DNA from 3 places in the Streptomyces sp. WAC05292 genome. Region 3 is predicted to be linked to each of the others. Evidence: predicted binding sites of a transcription regulator. Region 3 holds the regulator's gene; each other region holds the start of a gene.
The links. The regulator HrcA, encoded in region 3, represses chaperone genes, less so after heat shock. The targets are predictions, from matches to a motif close to TTNGCACTCNGNNNNNCNGAGTGCNAA.
Positions count from the first base shown of each region.

Region 1: groES (co-chaperone GroES) is a predicted target of HrcA. The motif match lies at 1,792-1,818, and genes of this name have one in related genera.
Region 2: groL (chaperonin GroEL) is a predicted target of HrcA. The motif match lies at 1,838-1,864, and genes of this name have one in related genera.

Region 1 covers NZ_RPSE01000103.1:5,050-8,301, forward strand. Annotated here, with positions in the region: gene groL (chaperonin GroEL) at 1-1,223, opposite strand, end outside; gene groES (co-chaperone GroES) at 1,337-1,645, opposite strand; gene EF903_RS14200 (FtsW/RodA/SpoVE family cell cycle protein) at 2,021-3,252, shown strand, end outside.
Region 2 covers NZ_RPSE01000220.1:3,227-6,478, reverse strand. Annotated here, with positions in the region: gene thrC (threonine synthase) at 1-703, shown strand, start outside; gene EF903_RS21200 (MoaD/ThiS family protein) at 753-1,031, shown strand; gene EF903_RS21195 (cold-shock protein) at 1,437-1,640, shown strand; gene groL (chaperonin GroEL) at 2,025-3,252, shown strand, end outside.
Region 3 covers NZ_RPSE01000065.1:17,080-20,331, forward strand. Annotated here, with positions in the region: gene EF903_RS10740 (nitronate monooxygenase) at 1-120, opposite strand, end outside; gene dnaJ (molecular chaperone DnaJ) at 277-1,413, opposite strand; gene hrcA (heat-inducible transcriptional repressor HrcA) at 1,414-2,430, opposite strand; gene EF903_RS10755 (MBL fold metallo-hydrolase) at 2,574-3,252, shown strand, end outside.

The sequences.
Region 1 (3,252 bases), on a different contig from region 3:
TCGACCGCGGCGCGGGTCGCGGAGATGGCGTCCTCAAGGCGGTGCTTCTTCTCCTTCAGCTCCACCTCGGTGGCGGCGCCGACCTTGATGACGCAGACGCCGCCGGCGAGCTTCGCGAGGCGCTCCTGGAGCTTCTCGCGGTCCCAGTCGGAGTCGGTCGCCTCGATCTCGGCCTTGATCTGGTTGACGCGGCCGAGGACGTCCTCGGAGGAGCCCGCACCGTCGACGATGGTGGTGTCGTCCTTGGTGACGGTCACGCGGCGCGCGGTGCCCAGGACGTCCAGGCCGGCCTGGTCGAGCTTGAGGCCGACCTCCTCGGCGATGACGGTGGCACCGGTGAGGGTGGCCATGTCCTGGAGCATCGCCTTGCGGCGGTCGCCGAAGCCGGGGGCCTTGACCGCGACGGCGTTGAACGTCCCGCGGATCTTGTTGACGACCAGGGTCGACAGGGCCTCGCCCTCGACGTCCTCGGCGATGATCAGCAGCGGCTTGGAGCCACCCGCCTGGATGACCTTCTCCAGCAGCGGCAGCAGGTCCTGGATCGAGGCGATCTTGCCCTGGTGGATCAGGATGTAGGGGTCCTCCAGGACCGCCTCCATGCGCTCCTGGTCCGTGACGAAGTACGGCGACAGGTAGCCCTTGTCGAAGGCCATGCCCTCGGTGAACTCGAGCTCCAGGCCGAAGGCGTTGGACTCCTCGACGGTGATGACGCCGTCCTTGCCCACCTTGTCCATCGCCTCGGCGATGAGCTCGCCGACCTGCTGGTCCTGCGCGGAGAGCGCGGCGACGGCGGCGATGTCGGACTTGTCCTCGATCGGGCGGGCGGTCGCGAGGAGCTCGGCGGACACGGCCTTGACCGCGGCGTCGATGCCCTTCTTCAGGGCGGCCGGGGAGGCGCCGGCGGCGACGTTGCGCAGACCCTCGCGGACCAGCGCCTGGGCCAGGACGGTGGCGGTGGTGGTGCCGTCGCCCGCGATGTCGTTGGTCTTGGTCGCCACCTCCTTCACCAGCTGCGCGCCGAGGTTCTCGTACGGGTCGTCCAGCTCGACCTCGCGGGCGATGGTGACACCGTCGTTGGTGATGGTCGGGGCGCCGAACTTCTTGTCGATGACGACGTTGCGGCCCTTGGGACCGATCGTCACCTTGACCGTGTCGGCCAGCTTGTTGACGCCGCGCTCGAGGGCGCGACGGGCGTCCTCGTCGAACTTCAGGATCTTCGCCATGGGAGCGGTTCAGCCCTCTCGAAAACTAGGGTTCAAAGAACCGCGCCCCTCGCCGCCCGGCAATCAGCGGGGTGACCAGGGGCGCAGCTCAAAGCAGTGCTGGGAGAAGTGAATTACTTCTCGATGATCGCGAGCACGTCGCGAGCCGAGAGGACGAGGTACTCCTCGCCGCTGTACTTCACCTCGGTGCCGCCGTACTTGCTGTACAGCACGACGTCGCCGACGGAGACGTCCAGCGGCAGGCGCTGGCCGTCCTCGAAGCGGCCCGGGCCCACGGCGAGGACGACGCCCTCCTGGGGCTTCTCCTTCGCGGTGTCCGGGATGACCAGGCCGGAGGCCGTGGTCTGCTCGGCGTCGAGCGGCTGGACCACGATGCGGTCCTCAAGCGGCTTGATGGCAACCTTGGAGCTGGCGGTCGTCACGATCCGACCTCCCCCTTCGGAGATCTCACGGGGTTAACTGTCTGAGGTGGCGACCAGGTGGATCCGTCGTCGCGGGTGCCGGACCTGCCCGTCGCTGTGTTGGCACTCACCGGGGGCGAGTGCCAGGTGCGAGACTATTCCGGCGATTAGCACTCGGTCAAGCGGAGTGCCAACACGCTCGGTCGACGTACGCCTTCCGGCCACTCCCGGGCCGAATTCCGCACCTCGCGCAGGGCTTCGCCGCGGGCCCGCGGCGCGCCGGCCCGGCGGGTCCGCCGCCCGGGGCAACCCCGGGGCGGCCGGGCGCGTCGTAGAAGATATGAAGATAAAGCGCCCGAATGCGGACGAGATCACTCCGGCCGGCCCGGGCGCGCCGTGCGGGGCCTGAAGCCCCTCACGCCGGCGGGCGCGCGCCGGCGAACCGAGGCCCTGCTGCTCGCCTTCACCGTCGGCATCACCGTCCTCGGCCACGCGAGCGCCGGACTCGCGCTGAACGGCGCGCTCCCGGTGAACCTGGCCGCCTTCGCGGCCAGCATGAGCCTGCTCGCCCTCGTCGCCCACCTGGGCGTGCGCCGGTTCGCGGCGTACGCCGATCCGCTCGTCCTGCCCCTGGCCCTGCTGCTGACGGGGCTGGGGCTGGTGCTGCTGCACCGGCTCGACCACGCGTACATCGAGCAGTACCGGGGCGACGCGTACGCGCCCGGCCAGCTCGTGTGGACGGTCATCGGGGTGGCGGCCTGCCTGCTGGCGCTGGCCCTGCTGCGCGACCACCGCCGGCTCCAGCGGTTCATCTACCTCACGATGGCGGCGGCGCTGGTGCTGCTGGCCGCGCCGGCCTTCTCCCCGGCGGACACGTACGGCGCCAAGCGGTGGATCGTCGTCGGCGGGCTGTCGGTGCAGCCCGGCGAGTTCGTGAAGATCATGATCGCGGTGTTCTTCGCGGGCTACCTGGTGGTCCACCGGGAGTCGCTGGCGCTGACCGGCCGCCGGTTCCTCGGGATGCGGCTGCCGCCGATGCGGCAGCTCGGCCCCATCGCCACGGTGTGGATCCTCTCCCTGCTCGTCCTGGTCTTCGAGCGCGACCTCGGGACGTCGCTGATCTTCTTCGGCGTCTTCGTGGTGATGCTGTACGTGGCCACCGAGCGCACCGGATGGATCGTGTGCGGCCTGGTCATGGCCGCGGGCGGCGCCTTCGCGGTCGGCTCGGCCGAGCCGCACGTCAAGGCGCGCGTGGCGGCCTGGCTGGACCCGCTGTCGTACTACCGGCAGCAGCGGCCGCCGGGCGTCACCTCGGAACAGGCGGCGCAGGCGCTGTTCGGCTTCGGCAGCGGCGGCATGTCGGGGACGGGGCTCGGCCTCGGACATCCCGAGCTGATCAAGTTCGCCGGCCGCAGCGACTTCATCCTCACCACCGTCGGGGAGGAGCTCGGACTCGCCGGCGTCATGGCCGTCCTGCTGCTGTACGCGCTCCTCGTGCAGCGGGGGCTGCGGATGGCGCTCGGCGCCCGCGACCCGTTCGGGAAGCTGCTGGCGGTGGGCCTGGCGGCGGCGCTGGCGCTCCAGGTGTTCGTGGTGGCGGGGGGCGTGACCGGGCTGATCCCCCTGAC
Region 2 (3,252 bases), on a different contig from region 3:
CGAGGGCAACTACGACGACGTGAACCGCTTCTGCTCCGAGCTCATCGGCGACCCGCTGGGCGAGGGCTGGGGCTTCGTCAACGTCAACCTGCGCCCGTACTACGGCGAGGGCTCGAAGACGCTGGCGTACGAGATCTGCGAGCAGCTCGGCTGGCGGCTGCCCGACCAGATCGTGGTGCCGATCGCCTCCGGCTCGCAGCTCACCAAGATCGACAAGGGTCTGCAGGAGCTCGTGAAGCTGGGCCTGGTCGAGGACCGGCCGTACAGGGTCTTCGGCGCGCAGGCCGAGGGCTGCTCCCCGGTGTCGACCGCGTTCAAGGCCGGCCACGACGTGGTCCGCCCGCAGAAGCCGAACACGATCGCGAAGTCCCTCGCGATCGGCAACCCGGCGGACGGCCCGTACGTGCTGGACATCGCGCGCCGCACCGGCGGCTACGTCGAGGACGTCACCGACGAGCAGGTCGTCGAGGCCATCAAGGTCCTGGCCCGGACCGAGGGCATCTTCGCGGAGACCGCCGGCGGCGTGACCGTCGGCGTGACGAGGAAGCTGATCGAGAACGGGCAGCTCGACCCCTCGCTGACCACCGTCGTCCTCAACACCGGCGACGGCCTGAAGACCCTGGAGGCGGTGGCCGCCGACAGCGGGCAGACCGCCGTGATCCGCCCGAGCCTGGACGCGTTCCGCGCCGCCGGCCTGGCCTGACCCTCCCCTGCACCCCGCTGCACCCCGCGCCCGGAAAGGCAGAAGCGCCATGAGCGTCAACGTCCGCATCCCCACCATCCTGCGCACCTACACCGGCGGCCAGGCCGAGGTGCCCGCCGAGGGCGCCACCCTCGCCGAGGTCATCGCGTCGCTGGACGCGAACCACCCCGGGATCGCCGCGCGCGTCCTGGACGACCAGGGCAGGCTGCGCCGCTTCGTGAACGTGTACGTCAACGACGACGACGTCCGCTTCGAGGGCGGGCTGGAGGCGGCGACGCCGGACGGCGCGGGCGTGTCCATCATTCCGGCCGTCGCCGGCGGCTGCTGACCGCACGCACGCACCCTTACGCACGCGCACGACCCCGATTACCCCCTCCGGCAAAAAGCGGAGGGGGTAATTCTGCTTGGTTGGGCGCGGTAGAGTTGGGGAAGTCCCCTCCGCTGTTCTTGCCCGCCGCATATGAACGGGTCGCGTGATGGGTGACATTGAGTCAATGTGCGGGTGCGTTATGGGGCTTTGGCGCGATATGCCAGGTCCGAGTTGCCCGGGAATATGACAAATTTTCGGTCTATTTTCCGCTTTCGGTGTGACCAGATTTCTCGTCGGATTGACCTGTTGCAGACAGCACCGGTGCAGATACATTCAGCCGCGGTCGAGGCGTTCCGGCGCAAGTTCTGACCCGGGACCGCGAAGTGCGGTCCTGCGCAAGGGCCAGTAATAGGGGAGTTAGGCATGGCTCAGGGCACCGTCAAGTGGTTCAACGCGGAGAAGGGCTACGGCTTCATCGCGGTCGACGGTGGTGCGGATGTGTTCGTCCACTACAGCGCCATCCAGATGGACGGGTACCGCACCCTTGAAGAGGGTCAGCGGGTCGAGTTCGAGATCTCGCAGGGCCAGAAGGGTCCGCAGGCGGACATGGTCAAGCTCGCCGTCTAGTCCCGGCGCGATCGACCACCGACGCATACACGAGGGTCCGCATCCTGAGGAGGGGTGCGGGCCCTCCGTGCGTTCCGGGCCGGGGCCGCTCCGCCGCCCTTCCGGCCGCCGGCGCCGCGGCGGGCGTGTCGCCTGCGGTGGCCGGGGATGGCGGGAAGCCGCTTGCACTCGCGGGGGTCGAGTGCTAATCATTGGCGTTAGCACTCTACGAGTGAGAGTGCTACTACACGGGACCGGGTCGGTGAGGCCCGCAGGTCCGGCGGGAAGGAACCGCCGGTCACGCAGGCCGTCCGTCGCGGGCGCGGACGCGGTCCGGAGCAATCCACCCCTCCCCGCGCGCCTGGCGGCGCAGGGGGAAACCCCAGTCCTGGAGGACCACTTCAGATGGCCAAGATCATTGCGTTCGACGAGGAGGCCCGGCGCGGCCTCGAGCGCGGCATGAACCAGCTCGCCGACGCCGTCAAGGTCACCCTTGGCCCCAAGGGTCGCAACGTCGTCCTTGAGAAGAAGTGGGGCGCCCCCACGATCACCAACGACGGTGTCTCCATCGCCAAGGAGATCGAGCTCGAGGACCCGTACGAGAAGATCGGCGCCGAGCTGGTCAAGGAAGTCGCCAAGAAGACGGACGACGTCGCCGGCGACGGTACGACCACCGCGACCGTCCTCGCCCAGGCGCTCGTCCGCGAGGGCCTGCGCAACGTGGCGGCCGGCGCCAACCCGATGGCCCTCAAGCGCGGCATCGAGAAGGCCGTCGAGGCCGTCTCCGGCGCCCTGCTGGAGCAGGCGAAGGACGTCGAGACCAAGGAGCAGATCGCTTCCACGGCCTCCATCTCCGCCGCCGACACCCAGATCGGCGAGCTCATCGCCGAGGCCATGGACAAGGTCGGCAAGGAAGGCGTCATCACCGTCGAGGAGTCGCAGACCTTCGGTCTGGAGCTCGAGCTCACCGAGGGCATGCGCTTCGACAAGGGCTACATCTCGGCGTACTTCGCCACCGACATGGAGCGTATGGAGGCGTCCCTCGACGACCCGTACATCCTGATCGCCAACTCCAAGATCAGCAACGTCAAGGACCTGCTGCCGCTCCTGGAGAAGGTCATGCAGTCGGGCAAGCCGCTGCTGATCATCGCCGAGGACGTCGAGGGCGAGGCCCTGTCGACCCTGGTCGTCAACAAGATCCGCGGCACCTTCAAGTCCGTCGCCGTCAAGGCCCCGGGCTTCGGCGACCGCCGCAAGGCCATGCTCGGCGACATCGCCATCCTCACGGGCGGCACGGTCATCTCCGAGGAGGTCGGCCTCAAGCTGGAGAACGCCGGCCTGGACCTGCTGGGCCGCGCCCGCAAGGTCGTCATCACCAAGGACGAGACCACCATCGTCGACGGTGCCGGTGACAGCGACCAGGTTGCCGGTCGCGTGAACCAGATCCGCGCCGAGATCGAGAACTCCGACTCGGACTACGACCGCGAGAAGCTCCAGGAGCGCCTCGCGAAGCTGGCCGGCGGCGTGGCCGTCATCAAGGCCGGCGCCGCGACCGAGGTGGAGCTCAAGGAGCGCAAGCACCGCATCGAGGACGCCGTCCGCAACGCGAAGGCCGCCGTCGAGGAGGGCATCG
Region 3 (3,252 bases):
GAGGAAGCCCAGGGCGCCGGCCTCGCACACCGCGGCGGCGAGCGGCGGGCAGGAGGCGCCGCCCGCCATGGGTGCCTGCACGATCGGGTACCGGGCGAGACCGTTCAGTGGCGAGGACATGCACCGCATCGTGCCATGTCCCGCTCACGGGGCCGAATCACCGCATCGGCCCGGCACGGTGCTCGGCGCCGGGCGGCCCCGGCGCCCCGGGAAGGCGCCGAGCCCGGCCCGGGGACGTTCCCGGGCCGGGCTCGGCGGCTGTTGCGATGCGGCCGGTCAGCGGCCGTTGAAGGCGTCCTTCAGGCGGCTGAAGAGACCCTGCTGGCCGGGGGCGAACTGGCCCATGGGGCGCTCCTCGCCGCGCAGCTTGGCCAGCTGCCGCAGCAGCTCCTCCTGCTGGGCGTCCAGCTTGGCGGGGGTCTGGACCTCGACGTGCACGATGAGGTCGCCGCGACCGCCGCCGCGCAGGTGGGTGACGCCGCGGCCGTGCAGCGGGATCGACTGGCCGGACTGGGTGCCGGGCCGGATGTCGATCTCCTCCATGCCGTCCAGCGTCTCCAGCGGGCACTTGGTGCCGAGCGCCGCCGCGGTCATCGGGATGGTGACCGTGCAGTGCAGGTCGTCGCCGCGCCGCTGGAAGACCGGGTGGTTCAGCTCGTGGATCTCCACGTACAGGTCGCCGGCGGGGCCGCCGCCGGGGCCGACCTCGCCCTCGCCCGCGAGCTGGATCCGGGTGCCGTTCTCGACGCCGGCGGGGATCTTCACCGTGAGGCTGCGGCGGGAGCGGACCCGGCCGTCGCCCGCGCACTCGGGGCACGGGGTGGGCACGACCGTGCCGAAGCCCTGGCACTGCGGGCAGGGGCGCGAGGTCATGACCTGGCCCAGGAAGGACCGGGTGACCTGCGAGACCTCGCCGCGGCCGCGGCACATGTCGCACGTCTGCGGGGAGGTGCCGGGAGCGGCGCCCTCACCGGAGCAGGTGGTGCAGACGACGGCCGTGTCGACCTGGATCTCCTTGGTCGTGCCGAAGGCGGCCTCGTCCAGCTCCAGGTCCAGGCGGATCATGGCGTCCTGGCCGCGGCGGGTGCGCGAGCGCGGGCCGCGCTGCGCCGCCTGGCCGAAGAAGGCGTCCATGATGTCGGAGAAGTTGCCGAAGCCGCCGGCACCGAAGCCGCCGGCGCCGCCGCCGCCCGAGGAGGACAGCGGGTCGCCGCCGAGGTCGTAGACCTGCTTCTTCTGCGGGTCCGAGAGCACCTCGTACGCGGCGTTGATCTCCTTGAAGCGCTCCTGCGTCTTCGGGTCCGGGTTGACGTCCGGGTGGAGTTCGCGCGCCAGGCGGCGGAAGGCCTTCTTGATCTCGTCCTGCGATGCGTCGCGGCGCACGCCGAGTACGGCGTAGTAGTCCGTGGCCACTTACGACTCCGCCAGGATCTGTCCGACGTAACGTGCCACTGCGCGTACCGCTCCCATCGTTCCGGGGTAGTCCATGCGGGTCGGTCCGACCACGCCGAGTTTGGCGACTGTCTCGCCGCCCGAACCGTAGCCGACCGAGACGACGGACGTGGAGTTCAGTCCCTCGTAGGCATTCTCGTGCCCGATTCGTACAGCCATGCCCGATTCATTGGCCTCGCCGAGCAGCTTGAGGAGCACGACCTGCTCCTCAAGCGCCTCCAGCACCGGCCTGATCGTCAGGGGGAAATCGTGTCCGGAGCGCGTCAGATTGGCGGTGCCGCCGATCATCAGGCGCTCCTCGGCCTCCTCGGCCAGGGTCTCCAGCAGCGTCGACAGCACGGTCGACACCGTGCCCCGGTCCTCCGGCTCGAACGACTCGGGCAGGTCCTGCACCAGCGTCGGGACGTCCGTGAACCGGCGGCCCACGACCCGGCTGTTGAGCCGCGCCCGCAGGTCGGCCAGGGAGGCCTCGCCGAAGGGCGCCGGGCAGTCGACGAGCCGCTGCTCGACCCGCCCCGTGTCGGTGATCAGCACGAGCATCAGGCGCGCGGGAGCCAGCGAGAGCAGCTCCACGTGCCGGACGGTCGAGCGGGTCAGCGAGGGGTACTGGACGATCGCGACCTGCCGGGTCAGCTGCGCGAGCAGCCGCACGGTGCGGCCGACGACGTCGTCGAGGTCGACGGCCCCGTCGAGGAAGTTCTGGATGGCCCGGCGCTCGGGCGTCGACAGCGGCTTGACCCCCGCCAGCCGGTCCACGAACAGCCGGTAGCCCTTGTCGGTGGGGATGCGGCCCGCGCTGGTGTGGGGCTGGGCGATGTAGCCCTCCTCCTCCAGCACGGCCATGTCGTTGCGCACGGTGGCGGGCGAGACGCCGAGCCGGTGCCGCTCCGTGAGCGCCTTGGAGCCGACCGGCTCCTCCGTCCCGACGTAGTCCTGGACGATGGCGCGCAGCACCTCGAGTCTGCGTTCGCTGAGCATCGCGCGCACCTCCAGCTGTGATGCGGGTCGTGGTGGTCGTTCGTTTTGGCACTCGGGTCGTACGAGTGCCAGAGATCCCCCGGTCAGTGTACGGCCGGGGGGTACGCGGCTAGCAAGGGCGGCCCGCCAGGTAGCGTCGCGGTATGGACGTGGCTTGGGAAGAGGCGGGCTGGGAGAGGCTGACCCGGCGGACCGGCCGGAAGCGCCTCCCGGTGTGGGATTGCACGGTGGGACTGGTGGTGGGGGACGATTCCGTACTGATCGTCGACCCCGGTTCGAGCGTCCGGGAGGGGGCCCTGCTGCGGGCCGAGGCGGAGCACCTGACGGGCCGGCACGTGACCCATATCGCATTCACCCACGGCCATTTCGATCACGTTCTGGGCGGTGCGGCCTTCGCCGGCGCCGACGTCTACGGCGCCGTCGGCCTCGATGCCGAGCTCTCCGCGGGCCGCGAAGAGCTCCGCGGCGACGCCGTGCGGCAGGGACTGGACCCGGCGGACGCCGCCGAGGCGGCCGACCTGCTGGTGGTCCCGCGGCACCTGGTGTCGGGCGAGTGGACGCTGGACCTGGGCGGCGTCCAGGCGCTCCTGGCGAACGTCTCCCCCGGCCACACCCGCCACGACCTGGCGGTGCTCGTGCCCGGCGAGCGGGAGACGGTCTTCTGCGGCGACCTGGTGGAGGAGTCCGGGGAGCCGCAGGCCGGCCCCGACGCGGTGCCGGGCCGGTGGCCCGCGGCGCTGGACCGGCTGCTCGCGCTGGGCGGCGAGGACGCCCTGTACGTGCCGGGGCACGGGGCGGTGGTCGACGCGGCGTTCGTCCGTG